Regions from separate parts of the Pseudoalteromonas sp. MMG022 genome, predicted to be linked through region 1. Evidence: predicted binding sites of a transcription regulator. Region 1 holds the regulator's gene; the other holds the start of a gene.
What was found. The regulator MetJ, encoded in region 1, represses methionine synthesis genes. The targets are predictions, from matches to a motif close to TAGACGTCTAGACGTCTA.
Positions count from the first base shown of each region.

Region 2: a site for MetJ is predicted at 3,443-3,460, ahead of metE (5-methyltetrahydropteroyltriglutamate--homocysteine S-methyltransferase). Genes of this name have one in related genera too.

Region 1 is NZ_JAKFZQ010000014.1:50,522-58,502, reverse strand. It holds gene plsB (glycerol-3-phosphate 1-O-acyltransferase PlsB) at 1-521, opposite strand, end outside; gene rpsJ (30S ribosomal protein S10) at 872-1,183, shown strand; gene rplC (50S ribosomal protein L3) at 1,211-1,846, shown strand; gene rplD (50S ribosomal protein L4) at 1,864-2,466, shown strand; gene rplW (50S ribosomal protein L23) at 2,463-2,765, shown strand; gene rplB (50S ribosomal protein L2) at 2,783-3,607, shown strand; gene rpsS (30S ribosomal protein S19) at 3,624-3,902, shown strand; gene rplV (50S ribosomal protein L22) at 3,915-4,247, shown strand; gene rpsC (30S ribosomal protein S3) at 4,260-4,961, shown strand; gene rplP (50S ribosomal protein L16) at 4,975-5,388, shown strand; gene rpmC (50S ribosomal protein L29) at 5,388-5,579, shown strand; gene rpsQ (30S ribosomal protein S17) at 5,579-5,836, shown strand; gene metJ (met regulon transcriptional regulator MetJ) at 6,271-6,591, opposite strand; gene metB (cystathionine gamma-synthase) at 6,873-7,981, shown strand, end outside.
Region 2 is NZ_JAKFZQ010000012.1:98,002-105,982, reverse strand. It holds gene L1070_RS12530 (EAL domain-containing protein) at 1-896, shown strand, start outside; gene metE (5-methyltetrahydropteroyltriglutamate--homocysteine S-methyltransferase) at 972-3,245, opposite strand; gene L1070_RS12520 (LysR substrate-binding domain-containing protein) at 3,533-4,420, shown strand; gene L1070_RS12515 (YdcF family protein) at 4,480-5,229, shown strand; gene L1070_RS12510 (Nif3-like dinuclear metal center hexameric protein) at 5,252-6,004, opposite strand; gene L1070_RS12505 (hypothetical protein) at 6,159-6,548, shown strand; gene L1070_RS12500 (SRPBCC family protein) at 6,622-7,161, opposite strand; gene L1070_RS12495 (pentapeptide repeat-containing protein) at 7,273-7,981, opposite strand, start outside.

The DNA.
Region 1 (7,981 bases):
ATCGGTTGACTAAATCTCACTAAATTATCGCGACCTGAAAACAATAGTACGAAAAACTTACGCAGCCAGCTTGGCGTTAGAGAGTGAGAGAAGAGTGTGCCGATACCAGCTTTCTCTTTGCCCGGATTTCGGCCCCACAAAATGGTGACAGGGATAATTTGCGCCTGTATTTGAGGATCGCCATGTAATGCGGAAAAAATAGCTCTGCCTGTCGTTAATACGTTACTAGGCGCTGCCACTTTGGCAAACAATGGGGTTGGGTTTTGTAAGCCAAGAAAACGGTCAATGTCGTTATCTCCCAGTCTTTGAGGTTGGGTTGGCCTAGGCAAACCTAATTTTTTACAAACGGCATCTAATGCGGCCAAGTCTGCGCGAGAATTGAGCCTTGCGACATAAAAGGTTGGCAAATTGGGGTTGAGGTCAAATTGCGCTATTGGGTTGTCTGGTAATAATTTTGTTTTTACAAATAATAAATTAGCCCAATGAGCGAACAGGTTTAAGGTTCGAGAAACAATTCCCATGGCAACACCACATCAAAAAATTTGCAATAGCATAGCAAGCTTTAACTGGACTGACCATTTCTAGTGGCCTCGCATACTTGTGCGGATTATTTAGTAATCTACGTCAGTACTTAAAATAACTTAGCATTAGTTGTTGCATTTATCACCAATCTCATTATAATGTGCGGACTTTCTTGCTACTAAGTAGCTCGAAAGCAAATATAGGGCTTGGATTTCAAGCCAATTAAACAGGAATTCCGATTTGGAATTCAATGGTAGAAATAAGAAGACAACCAGCGATTTAAGTATTTATTTCGTTCTGGTGGTTTTTTTATGCTCTTTTTAAATGCTCTTTTAATTGAGGTTTAAGAATGTCAAATCAACGCATTCGTATTCGCCTAAAAGCTTTTGACCACCGTTTGATTGACCAATCAACGGCGGAAATCGTGGAAACTGCGAAACGCACTGGTGCTCAAGTACGTGGTCCAATCCCACTACCAACGCGCTTTGAACGTTTTACTGTATTGATCTCTCCGCACGTAAACAAAGATGCGCGTGATCAGTATGAAATCCGCACCCACAAACGTCTGATCGACATCGTAGAACCAACAGATAAGACTGTAGACGCTCTAATGCGCCTAGACCTTGCTGCTGGTGTTGATGTTCAAATCAGCCTGGGTTAATCGGAAGATTAGAGAGGTTTTAGGAAAATGGCATTAGGTCTAGTCGGTCGTAAAGTGGGTATGACACGTATCTTCACTGAAGATGGTGTATCTATCCCTGTGACAGTTATCGAAGCGACGCCTAACCGTGTTACTCAGATCAAATCTGACGCAACAGACGGTTATGAAGCGCTTCAAGTTACTGCAGGCGAGAAAAAAGCAAGCCGTGTAAACAAAGCAGCAGCGGGTCACTTCGCTAAAGCAGGTGTTGAAGCGGGTCGTGGCCTGTGGGAATTCCGCCTAAATGGTGGTGAAGGCGATTTTGAAGTAGGTGCTGAACTTACAGTTGAACTTTTCAACGACGTAAGCAAAGTAGACGTAACTGGTACTTCAAAAGGTAAAGGTTTCCAAGGTGGTGTTAAGCGCTGGAACTTCAGCATGCAAGACGCTACTCACGGTAACTCTTTGTCTCACCGTGCTCCTGGTTCAATCGGTCAAAACCAATCACCTGGTAAGGTGTTTAAAGGTAAGAAAATGGCTGGTCAAATGGGTAATGTGCAAACAACTACTCAGAACCTTGAACTAGTACGTGTTGACGCTGAGCGTAACCTGCTTTTAGTTAAAGGTGCAGTACCTGGCGCTATCGGCGGTGACGTTATCGTTAAACCAGCTGTTAAAGCATAAGTCCTGGAGATTTAGTGATGGAATTAGCAATTAAAGGCGCTGGCGCGCTTGAAGTTTCCGAAGCTACTTTTGGACGTGAGTTTAACGAAGCATTAGTACATCAGGTAGTTGTTGCTTATGCAGCAGGTGCTCGTCAAGGTACTCGTGCTCAGAAGACACGTTCTGAAGTAAGAGGCGGTGGTAAGAAACCATTCAGCCAAAAAGGTACTGGCCGTGCTCGTGCTGGTACAATCCGCAGCCCAATTTGGCGCAGCGGTGGTGTGAGCTTTGCAGCTAAACCGCAAGATCACAGCCAAAAAGTTAACCGTAAGATGTATCGCGGTGCGATTAAGAGCATCTTGTCTGAGCTTGTTCGTCAAGAGCGTTTAGTGGTTGTTGAAAACTTCGGTTTAGAAGCACCTAAAACTAAAGAGCTTGTAGCTAAGCTTAAAGAGCTTGAGCTTAAAGACGTGCTTATCGTGACTGAAGAAGTAGATGAGAATCTATTCCTTTCTGCACGTAACCTTTATAAGGTTGACACTCGTGATGTAGCTGGCATTGACCCAGTAAGCCTAATCGCTTTCGATAAGGTACTTATTACTGCAGGTGCTGTTAAGCAACTTGAGGAGGCGCTAGCATGATCCGTGAAGAACGTCTTTTAAAAGTAATTCTTGCTCCACACATCTCTGAGAAAAGCACTATCGCTGCTGAAGAGAACAACACGATTGTTTTCAAAGTAGCTAAAGATGCAACTAAAGCTGAAGTTAAAGCTGCTGTTGAGAAGCTTTTTGAAGTAGAAGTAACTGGTGTTCGTACTTTGAATGTTAAGGGTAAAACAAAGCGTACTGGTATGCGTTTCGGTCGTCGTTCAGACTGGAAGAAAGCCTACGTTACTCTTAAAGAAGGTAGCGAGCTAGACTTTGTCGGCGGCGCCGAGTAATAAGGGGAGTTAGAATTATGGCACTTCAAAAGTGTAAACCAACTTCTGCGGGTCGTCGTCACGTCGTTAAAGTGGTTAACCCTGATCTACACAAGGGTAAGCCATACGCTCCGCTTTTAGAGAAAAACTCTAAATCAGGTGGTCGTAACAACAACGGTCGTATCACGGTTCGTCACATCGGTGGTGGTCACAAGCAACACTACCGTGTAATTGACTTTAAACGTACTAAAGATGGCATTCCAGCTACTGTTGAGCGTTTAGAGTACGATCCAAACCGTAGCGCAAACATCGCTCTTGTATTATATGCAGACGGTGAGCGTCGTTACATCATTGCACCTAAAGGCCTTAAAGCCGGTGATCAGATCCAGTCTGGTGTTGATGCACCAATCAAAGCTGGTAACACATTACCGATGCGTAACATGCCTGTAGGTTCGACTGTACACAACGTAGAATTAAAGCCAGGTAAAGGTGCTCAAATCGCACGTTCTGCTGGTGCATACGTTCAAATCCTAGCACGTGAAGGTCAATATGTGACTCTACGTCTTCGTTCAGGCGAAGTTCGTAAAGTTGAGTCTGACTGTCGCGCTACCTTAGGTGAAGTAGGCAATGCTGAGCATATGCTTCGTTCACTAGGTAAAGCAGGTGCTAACCGCTGGCGTGGTATTCGTCCGACAGTTCGTGGTGTTGCCATGAACCCGGTTGATCACCCTCACGGTGGTGGTGAAGGTCGTACTTCTGGTGGTCGTCACCCTGTGTCTCCATGGGGCAAGCCTACCAAAGGTGCTAAAACACGTAAGAACAAGCGTACTGATAAATTAATCGTACGTCGTCGTACTAAGTAATAGTTGAGGAATTGCCATGCCACGTTCTCTCAAGAAGGGTCCATTCATTGACCTACACTTGCTGAAGAAGGTAGAGAAGGCGTTGGAAAGCGGTGACAAGAAGCCTATCAAGACTTGGAGCCGTCGTTCAATGATCATCCCTAATATGATCGGATTGACCATCGCAGTCCATAATGGTCGTCAGCACGTCCCTGTATTTGTTTCGGACGAAATGATCGGTCACAAACTAGGTGAATTTGCACCTACACGTACTTACCGCGGTCACGCTGCGGATAAGAAAGCTAAAAAACGTTAATCGGAGGGTATGATGGAAGCATTAGCTAAACACAAATTCGCCTCTGGTTCGGCGCAAAAAGCACGTCTAGTAGCAGATCAGATCCGCGGACTACCGGTAGATCGCGCTCTAGAAATCCTGGCGTACAGCCCTAAAAAAGCGGCTGTATTAGTTAAAAAAGTACTTGAGTCTGCTATTGCTAACGCAGAGCACAACGAAGGTGCTGACATTGATGAGCTACGTGTAGCTACGATCTTTGTGGACGATGGTCCTACAATGAAACGTATCATGCCACGTGCTAAAGGACGCGCAGACCGCATCCTTAAGCGTACAAGCCACATCACTGTTGTGGTTTCGGATAGCTAGGAGATATAAGTAATGGGACAAAAAGTTCATCCTACTGGTATTCGCCTAGGTATCTCTAAACCTTGGGTTTCTACCTGGTACGCGAATACAAAAGATTTCTCTGCACAGCTTTTTGGCGATCACAAAGTGCGTCAATACCTTACTAAGGAATTGAAAGCAGCTTCTGTGTCTAAAATCGTTATCGAGCGTCCAGCTAAATCAATCCGTGTAACAATTCACACAGCTCGTCCTGGTGTTGTTATCGGTAAAAAAGGCGAAGACGTTGAAAAGCTTCGTCAAGCTGTAACTAAGATTGCGGGTGTACCTGCTCAGATCAATATTTCTGAAGTACGTAAACCAGAGCTAGATGCACAATTAGTTGCAGATGGCATCGCATCTCAGCTTGAGCGTCGTGTTATGTTCCGTCGCGCTATGAAGCGTTCGGTACAAAATGCAATGCGCATTGGTGCTAAAGGTATCAAAGTTGAAGTAAGCGGTCGTCTAGGCGGCGCAGAAATCGCACGTTCTGAATGGTATCGTGAAGGTCGTGTACCTCTACATACTCTACGTGCTGATATCGATTATGCAACTTCTGAAGCGTTAACCACTTACGGTATCATCGGTGTTAAAGTTTGGATCTTCAAAGGCGAAGTAATTGGTGGTTTACCACTAGTTCAAGAGCAAGAGAAGCCAGCTAAACGTGCGCCGAAGAAAGCCAAAAAAAGTGCTAAGTAAGAGGTAGCGATTAATGTTACAGCCAAAACGTACAAAATTCCGTAAAGTGCATAAAGGCCGCAACCGTGGTCTTGCAAACAGCGGTAACAAAGTAAGCTTCGGTTCTTTCGGCTTGAAAGCAACAGGTCGTGGTCGTATGACTGCTCGTCAAATCGAAGCAGCTCGTCGTGCTATGACACGTCACATCAAGCGTCAAGGTAAAATCTGGATCCGTGTGTTCCCAGACAAGCCAATCACTGAAAAGCCGCTTGAAGTTCGTATGGGTAAAGGTAAAGGTTCTGTTGAGTACTGGGTTGCTGAAATCCAGCCAGGCAAAGTACTTTACGAGATGGAAGGTGTTTCTGAAGAGCTTGCTCGTGAAGCATTCAACCTAGCTGCTCGTAAATTACCTTTCAAAACAACATTTGTAACTCGGACGGTAATGTGATGAAAGCTAGCGAACTTAAAGACAAAAGCGTAGAAGAGCTAAATGCTGAACTTCTAGAGCTACTACGTGAGCAGTTCAACCTGCGCATGCAAGTGAGCACTGGTCAGCTAGCTCAAACTCACGAGCTGAAAAAAGTACGTCGCAATATTGCGCGTGTTAAAACGGTTATCAACCAGAAGGCAGGTGCATAATGAGCGATAAGATCCGTACTCTTCAAGGTCGTGTACTAAGCGACAAGATGGACAAATCTATCGTTGTTGCTATCGAGCGTCAGGTGAAGCACCCTATCTATGGTAAATTCATCAAGCGTACAACTAAGTTGCACGCACACGACGAAAGCAACACTGCTAAAGCAGGCGATACAGTTACTATCCGTGAATGTGCGCCGATTTCTAAAAAGAAATCATGGACTTTAGTTGAAGTAGTTTCACGTCCTAAGCAAGCTTAATTTTAGTTTTAAACTAAGTTAAACTTTGTTTTCAAAAGCCTCGGCCTCGGTCGGGGCTTTTTGCGTTTTGGGCGATGTTTTTATTTCGTGTCCGAGGCCTGTTTACATATCTCGAATTCAACCTATCGTTTTCAACTTTTAGTTGGCTGGATATAAGGGGTTGAACAAGAGCATGCATTTATAAAGGTTAGTATCTAATACAGTGAGAATTATTCGGCTAGAAAGTAACAACGGGTCAGGCCGATACAGATGTATTTTGGTCTATGTTTAAATAGTGCGAGCAGGCGCTGTGAGCACCGATAATAGGCGTTTTCGGCTATGGCTGCGCCAGTAAGTTGTAGCCTCTAGATGTTGTTATCTACGGCTACAAACTTTGGCATGAATAGTGATTAATGAAGCTCTATTGAGAAAAAGAGGGCTTCATCGAAAGTTGTTTACTCTTCGTTGATGATGGGTACTTCAAGCCCCATCTCTTCCATGATCTTACGTACTTCTTCTGGCACCTTTTCAGGATTATCTTTTCTCAAGTCCTCATCACTGGGTAGCGGCTGGCCAGTAAAAGCATGTAAAAAAGCTTCACATAATAGTTCGCTGTTTGTGGCATGGCGCAAGTTGTTTACTTGACGGCGTGTGCGCTCGTCAGTAAGTACTTTTAATACGTTTAGCGGGATAGAGACGGTTATTTTTTTTACTTGTTCAGATTTTTTACCGTGCTCTGCATATGGGTGAATATACTCACCATTCCATTTAGCCATAGTGTTGTTATTGCCTCAGTGTTGGGAATGCTAATAAGACTGGGTTCGTCAACGCGTTTACTCACTATATGGCATAAACTCCTAGATATACCTATGATAGTTTATTCAAAAACGCAGTCTTATTAGCAATACAAGTTTGTTAAGTGGCGAAATTTTATCGGTTTAAAAAAGATAGTCAAATACTAGTTAAATAGCCATTTAGAGGTATAAATGTTTTGACTTCTAACTTTTGATCATCTAACCTTTTAGACGTCTAAACATCCAACTATCTAGGTGATGATATGAGTGAGAGTGGAAAGTCTACCATCGCAGTACGTTATGGCATTGATGCTGATAAGCACCACGGTGCTGTTGTGCCGCCGTTATATTTGTCTACGACTTATTCGTTTGCTGATTTTGATACCAAACGTGATTATGACTATGGTCGTAGCGGTAATCCAAACCGCGATATTTTGGCGCAAACATTAGCGCAGTTAGAAGGCGCAGAGCGAGGCATTATTACTGCAACGGGAATGGCCGCAGTGCACTTAGTCACTCAGCTACTCAACCATGATGATACTTTAGTGATCCCCCATGATTGTTACGGCGGCAGCTATCGTTTATTTACCTCTTTGCAAAAACGTGGGTTGCTAAAGCTTGTGGTATTAGATCTTACAAAAGCGCAAAGTTATGAGCAGATCCTTACGATAAAGCCTAAGTTGGTTTGGATTGAGACACCGAGCAACCCTATTTTACGACTCACTGACATTGAGGCCGTAGCCAAAGTTGCTAAACAAGCAGGAGCACTGGTAGCGGCCGATAACACATTTTTATCCCCTGCATTGCAAAATCCGATCAAGCTAGGTGCAGATATTGTGGTGCACTCTACAACCAAGTATATTAATGGTCACTCGGATGTTGTTGGAGGTGCGGTTGTTGCTAAAACTGCAGAACTGGGTGAGGAGCTGGCTTGGTGGGCGAATAATATCGGCATTACGGGAGCGCCTTTTGATAGCTACCTAACCCTAAGAGGGTTACGCACCTTAAATATTCGTTTAAAGCAGCATCAAGAGAATGCACTGGTTATTGCGAAATACCTTGAACAGTCTCCTTATGTCAGTCAAGTTTATTATCCGGGCTTGGAGTCTCATCCACAGCATGAACTTGCTAAGAAGCAGCAGTCGGGTTTTGGTGGCATGGTGAGCTTTGATATTAAAGGTGGTCTTAAGGACTCTGCTGCGTTTTTAACGAGCTTAAAGCAGTTCTCATTGGCTGAGTCACTGGGTGGGGTTGAAAGCTTAATATGTCACCCTGCGACCATGACGCACGCAGGAATGGAACCGCAAGCTAGATTAGAAGCTGGTGTTGGTGATACCTTGATCCGTATTTCCGTCGGCATTGAAGATGTAGA
Region 2 (7,981 bases), on a different contig from region 1:
CAGACAACGCCATCACATTGCTACAACAGGCTGATGCAGCAATGTATGAAGCAAAATCTAGAGGCCGAGGCCAAGTGTGTTATTTCAATAACGCCATGCGAAAAAAACTCAAACGTCAGGCAGATATAGAGAACGATCTGCAACATGGTATTCAAAACGATGAGTTTGAACTTTACTTTCAGCCTATCTTTGCGCTAAATGATCCCCATGTTGTGAGCTTTGAGGCCCTAGTACGTTGGCATCACCCCAAAAACGGTTTGGTTCCACCCAATGACTTTATCGTGATAGCTGAGCAAACCGGACAGATCATCGAATTGGATTTGCATTTACTCAAGCTCGCTGCACAGCAACTGCACAGCTGGCGTCAAGAAGGCAGCCCGATGATTCGAATCACCGTTAATGTTTCATCAAGGCACTTTGCCAGCCTCGATTTTGTGACTTACATGCAGCAACTCTATATAGACTATCAACTTCCCAATGGGGCATTGTGTCTTGAGATCACCGAGTCTGGTTTGATTGAAAACCTTAAGCTTGCAACCAAAATCATCCAAGGCTTAGAACCCCTAGGTGTGAAACTCTATTTGGACGACTTCGGTACGGGCTATTCTGCCTTAGGATATCTGCACCAATTACCCATTCACGTATTAAAGTTAGACAAAAGCTTTGTGGATCAATTAACCCACAAAGAAAACCCGCTGGTCGACGCCATTTTGTCGCTCGCGCGCTCACTTGATTTAAAAGTAGTAGCTGAAGGAATAGAAAACCCAAAACAATGGGCATTGTTAAAACGCAAAGGCTGTCAGTTCGGTCAAGGTTTTATGGTATCTAAACCGCTGCCAGCAAAACAGGCCATGCAATTTCTAATCGACAATACCCAAATGACCCTGTCGATTTAAGAATGTTGATACATTTCAGAGCAGACGTATCATGAAAAAGCCCATGTTGATATGGGCTTATTTTTAAAAATGGACTTAGCCAAGTTCGTTACGCAACTCCTTGGTAGCGCTCACCATATTGGCCAACGCCTGACGAGTTTCTTCCCAAGCCCGAGTTTTGAGGCCACAATCTGGATTAACCCATAAGCGCTGTACCGGAATTTTCTGAGCCGCTTTATGTATCAGCGCTTTCATCCAATCCACGTCTGGTACATTAGGACTGTGAATATCATACACACCTGGTCCAATATCATTCGGATAATCAAAGTGCTCAAACGCCGCTAGCAACTCCATGTTTGAACGAGAAGTTTCAATGGTGATAACGTCGGCATCCATATCCGCTATCGCTGCGATAATGTCATTAAACTCGGCATAGCACATATGCGTATGGATCTGAGTTTTGTCTTCAACACCACAGGCTGACACTCTGAAAGCATACGCCGCCCAATCCAAATAACTTTGCCACTGACCCGCCTTAAGTGGCATCCCCTCTCTAAATGCGGGTTCATCAATTTGAATAATATCAATGCCAGCATTTTGTAAATCAACCACTTCATCTCTGAGGGCCAATGCGATTTGGTTGGCGATACTGGGCTTGTCTAAGTCATCGCGAACAAAAGACCAAAACAAGATTGTCACAGGCCCTGTTAACATGCCTTTCATCTTTTTCTCGCTCAGTGACTGTGCGTACTTGGTCCAAGCCACTGTCATTGGCTTTTGACGGAATACATCTCCCCAAATAACGGGGGGTTTTACACAGCGTGAACCGTAACTTTGTACCCAACCAAATTGAGTAAACGCAAAGCCCTCTAGCAATTCGCCAAAGTACTCAACCATGTCGTTACGCTCAGCTTCACCGTGCACCAACACATCTAAATCCAGTGCCTCTTGCTCCTCCACCGCATAGCGAATCTCAGCCTCCATTTGCGCTTGATATTGCTCAAATGACAGATTACCCGCTTTAAAATCACGCCTTGCTGCACGAATAGCCTTGGTTTGTGGAAACGATCCTATCGTTGTCGTTGGTAATAAAGGCAAAGATAAGGATGCTTGTTGTGCTTCGATACGCTTAGCAAACTCACTATTTCTTTGTCCATCACGCTCAGTCAAAGCAGCTACGCGCTGCTGAACTGCTTGATTGTTAACACGTGATGAAGTCAACCGTGCTTTAACTGGTGCACAGTATTCCTCCAGAAGCTGTTCATCTTGAGTAACTAACGCTTGTTTTAACAGTGCCAGCTCTTGCCCTTTTTGGGTCGCAAATGCCAACCATGAACGTAGCTCACTATCAAGTTTCGTCTCTTGCTCTAAGTCAACCGGCGTGTGTAATAGTGAACAAGAAGGCGCAAGCCAAAGTTTACCTTTTCGCTTAATCGCCACATCTAAAATACTCTGGTAAAGAGCTTGTAAGTCAGCACGCCAAATGTTTCGACCGTTAACAACGCCTAATGACAGTACTTGCTCAGGCCTCAATGTCTCATGCAATTGCGCAATATCATACTGGCCTGCGACACAGTCAAAATGTACGCCATCAACCTGATATTCGCTAATGTCTGCAAGATAATCACTCACTGAGTCGAAATAAGTCGCCAGTAGTAGCTTTACACCCCGACCTGACAGCAGCTCAAAACTCTTTTTTAGTGCCGCACGATAGTCATCGCTGACCTCCAAAGCAAGGACTGGCTCGTCAATTTGCACCCATTCAACGCCCAAATCTGCAAGCTTACTTAAAGCCTGTTGATACACTGGCAAAATACGTTCAAGTAAAGCCAACTTCTCAAATGGCTCCTTAGCACATTTTGACAAGTGTAAATAAGTAACGGGGCCTACCAGCACAGGTTTAACCTGATGCCCTAACGCTTGTGCTTCTTCAACCTGCTCAAATAGCTCAGACCAAGATAGCGTAAAGGTTTGGTCTTGTTCTAGCTCAGGTACAATATAATGGTAATTAGTATTAAACCATTTCGTCATTTCACTGGCGGCGCAGGCACACCCAGTTGGGGCCTTACCTCTACCAATACGAAATAGCGTGTCTAAGTTGATTTCTTCGTTATGGTTGCGATGGCGCTCAGGCACGGCTCCGAGCAATAAACTTGTATTTAAAACATGGTCATACCAAGCAAAGTCCCCTACGGGTAAAAGCTCTACGCCAGCTTGAGCCTGCAACTTCCAGTTTTGCGCTCTAATTTCACGTCCTTTTTCAATCAGTTCATCCTGTGTGATCTTGCCTGCCCAATATGCTTCTATGGCAAATTTTAGTTCGCGCTTTTTTCCGATGCGGGGAAAACCCAAGTTATGTATTTGTGTCATGCCTCTCTCCTTTGGATGTATGGATGTCTAGAAATCTACTTAATGAGCAGTGTGAATACAAATGATGCTTTCTCAGGAGGAAGTTGAATAAAATTAATTTGTATTTTTTGAAAAAAAGTTAAATAAATAATGACAACGCTGTCAAAAATAATGCTATAGTGATTTTGTTAAAAATTAATCATCGATTGCTAGTTTTCTAGACGTCTAGACGTTACTATTAGGTAATGACTGAGATTCAAGTAGAGCAATCTGAGTTTAACTCACACTAATAATGAGATTTATTAAAGATGATCGACATAAAGCATTTGAAAACCATCGCAACCCTTAAAGACACTGGTTCGCTTGTTAATACGGCCCGTGAGTTGTTCTTGACGCAATCAGCTTTGTCACATCAAATTAAAGACTTAGAAAATAAACTTGATTGTCAGTTATTCGAAAGAAAGACCCAACCGGTGCGTTTTACCCCACAAGGTATGTTATTACTAGAACTTGCCAATGACGTGTTACCTCGTGTAGAAGCAACGAAATGTCGTTTAAAAGAGAGCCTAAATCAGCCAATTTCTCAACTGAGGCTCAGCGTTGAATGCCATGCATGTTTTCACTGGTTATTACCAACCATAAAAGAATTTAATAACTTTTGGCCTGATATCAAAGTCGACTACGAGCGCGGCTTTAGCTATGACGCGATCCCTGAACTATTAGAAGATGAGCTGGACTTGGTGCTCACTTCGGACATGCGTGAGCAAGATAAACTTGAATATGCGCACCTGTTTGATTTCAAACTCAAGCTGATTGTCTCACCCGATCATGAATTGGCTAAAAAAGCCTATGTAACCGCATTAGATCTTAAAGATGAAACCATTATCTCCTACCCTATTCCGCGCGAGAGACAAGACATCTTCAAGCACTTTATACAAAATGCACGCTTTGACGGTACATTGAAAACCGTTGACCAAGGGCTACTCATTTTTCAACTTGTCAGTGCGGGCATGGGCGTCGCAGCATTACCAGATTGGCTGGTTACCCCTTATGAAAGCCAAGGCCTTATTAAATCTATCCCTCTTGGGGCGCTTGGTCTTAATCGCCCAATGTACCTAGCGATGAAAAAAACCATGAAGGATAACCCTGTGTACAGACACTTTTTAAACACCTGTAAACAGAACAATTCTCGTTAAGCTATGATTTTTGTGTAATATTAACTAAACTGAACCCAAGCTAATTGATTGGGTTTCTTATGTTTTTGTTTAAGAAAGTGCTTGGTGGCCTACTGATGCCACTACCACTGTCATTAATTATTGTTGCAATATGTTTGTTATTTGTAAGCAAAGCCAACCTGAAGTCATATATTATGCTCTGGCTTACGGTGATCGCGCTGTGGTGTATCAGCACCCCATTTTTTGCCAGTAAGATTACCACCTCTGCTGAATCACAATGGCACACCTTCGATGTCAGCAAACACCCAAGAATAGACAAAATCGTGGTACTTGGTTGCGGCGTCCATCCTAATAGTCAGCAACTTGCCAATGCGCAGCTCACAGGCTGTTCATCAGCCAGACTTATCGAAGGGCTAAGATTGGCACATCACTATAAGAGTGCCGAGCTGATTGTGTCAGGTCATCTCAGTTCCCCACTTATGAAACAGACAGTAATAGCGCTGGGTATCCCAAGCGTTCGAGTACGTGCTAACCCATCCGCTATGGATACTAAAGACGAAGCAAAACTGTTAGCGCCCTATTTAGTGGATAGGCAGGTTGCCTTAGTGACGTCAGCCAGCCATATGGCACGCGCAAAGAATTTATTCTGGGCGCAAGGGGTCGATACGATTGCAGCCCCAACACAGTTTCATAATCTGCATAACGCGCCAGATTATAAGCAGTTTATTGCGCAAGTCTCCGTACTTGAAGCTGTCACCACGCATTATCATGAAATGTTAGGAACGCTTTGGATAAAGGTTCGACGAATAATCGATCCAGAGGCGCTCTAAGCGCCTCTTTAAAAAGCTTTGTTTAAACTGGGTTATCAATATCAATAAAGGTGACGTCAAAGCCATATTGCTCAGCTAAGTATTCACCAAGCGCCTTGATACCGTAACGCTCTGTAGCATGGTGCCCAGCCGCAAAAAAATCAATGCCCTGTTCATTGGAGCTATGAATCGTCTGCTCTGAGGCTTCACCTGTTAGATAGGCATCAACGCCTCGGCTGACAGCCAAATCAATGTAACCTTGCCCACCGCCTGTGCACCAAGCTATGGTTTCTATAGGTTTATCTCTGACAATATTAATGAGTGGCTTACGATTTAGCACGGTGGCAATCTTTTCAGCGAATACTTCACCAGACATTGGGGTTCTTAATCGCCCATGGACAGGAACACTCGCCGGCCCACTTTCAAGCCCACCTAACACCTCAATATCCAAAAGCTTTGCAAGCTGTGCGTTATTTCCAAGCTCTGGATGGATATCAAGCGGGAGGTGGTAGCCATATAAATTGATATCATTGGCTAGCAACGTTGCAATACGGCGCTTTTTCATGCCGGTGATCACTTGTGACTCACCTTTCCAAAAATAGCCATGGTGCACCAAAATAGTATCCGCTTGTAGCTCTACCGCAGTATCAACCAATGCCTGGCTGGCAGTCACCCCTGTCACAATCTTGCGAATATTTTCTGCTCCTTCGACTTGCAGACCATTCGGGGCAAAATCTCGGATTGCGTCGGGTTTTAACAGCTCAGTTAGGGCGTGTGTAAATTCTGAACGTTTCATGAAGTTACCAGTATTATTTCTGAAAATTTCTCAAATTCTGGCGTTTATACAGCCAAAATGGAAGCAAAACCCTTAAAAAATTGAAAAATTGCGCAAATATGGGTATAACTACTCATTAATCTTAATCCCGCGTATAAAACGACTAGGATCTACGATGAGTAAACTAGATAAAACTGAAGTATTAAGCGCTTTTGAAGCTGCTTACGAAGCTGCCCACGGCAAAAAGCCTGAGATCACAACCAAACCTGGTTGGTACAGCATTGATGGCGGGAAAAACCTCCGTCTTGCTGATGTAGCAGCACTGACAGAAGAGCTTACTTCTGGTTCTTCAACTAAGAGTGAAGCACCAAAGGCAAAACCAGCCAAAAAAGCAGCGCCTGCTAAAAAAGCAAAAACAAGCAAAGCAGCTCCTGCAAAAGCACAAAAGAAAGCGGCTTTTAAAGTCGTTAAAGAAAACGCTGAAGGCTATACAGCCGAAGAGTTTTGGATAGCTGAGCTTGCTGGTAAAGACCATGATTGTCGCCTGCCACGTGGTGTTGTTTAACACTCACGTTTTGTAGACATAAAAAAACCGCAACGTGCGGTTTTTTTATGTCTGAATTTCGGTTGTCTTCCAATCATTCTACTGGATGTTCAAGCACCTCTTTGAGATTGTCTAGCCCCATTTGTAAGTCGTCACCCAACATTTGCTCAAAGTCCACAAGTAGCAACATTAAGTTCATTGGGTAATCCATATGACCATTAAATCCCCACTTAACTTTTGTGCCATTGAGGGTGGGTTCAGTGATCATATAAGCAGGGTCGGTTGACTGGAACGGCTCTTTAAAGCGCAGTTCAAAATCGATACGTTTGTTTTCGTCAATCTTGATGATCTCCTGCTCGCCTACCCCAACCTCTGGGTGCTTACTGCGCCAAGCAGAAACAAAACCCACGGTGCCGTCCTCTCCTCGGTACTCGGTTTCCATAGCAGGGTCCACCTGCGCCCACGTACTGTAGTTACTTTGGTTTTTTAATAACTTGATATAAGAAAATACCTGCTCGAGGGGCTGTTCAATCTCCACTTCACGTTCCACATGATAGCTATCAGCCACAAACAGCGCGAGAATAAATGGTGAAGCGATAACAAGCAGCAGTATGATTATTATTTTTTTAAACATGCTTTGGTTCCTGTGTTTTAATTATCCGTCATCAAGCATAGACGATTTATACGTATCTACCGAACACTGACAGAGACATCGACTATGTCGCTATGTAAATCCAATAATCACTTATTCCAAAATCGCCTCGGATAAATCCACATCACTTAGGTCAACCTTGCTTAAATCTACACCGATTAAAACTGTACCTTTTAATGTAGCCTCGCGAAGCTTGGCGTGATCTAAAATAGCGTTGGTTAAATCTGCATTGGTTAAATCTGCATTGGTTAAATCTGCATTGGTTAAATCTGCATTGGTTAAATCTGCATTGGTTAAATTTGCATTGGTTAAATTTGCATTGGTTAAATTTGCATCGGTTAAATTTGCATTGATTAACGTTGAACCAAATAAGTCAGCTCGGTAAAACACCGCGCCTTCAAAACAGGCTGACTTTAGTACACAGTGAAGCATTTTAGTGTGGTCAAATTTAGCGTTCGCGAAATTCGCATAAGACGCATTGGCTAAACTTAAAGACGCGCCCCACCAACTACTTTCTATCGCACTCACGCCTTGCAACCTAACTTGAGCTAAATACCCCCCAATAAAGATGGCTTCATTCAGATTACTATTTTGTAAATTAGCCTTTCTTAGATCTTTGAATTCAAAACTGCACTGTTGTAAATCAATATGAGTAAAGCATCTAGCAGGTATACGGTCATCCTCTTCCCCACTCCCTTTAACCCGTAAAAGCCACTGAGATAAGCTATACCCATTTTCTAAGTTCAAATCCGCGACCTTTTCGGTAGCACAGCCACAAGCATGATGAATCGCCAACAGCGCC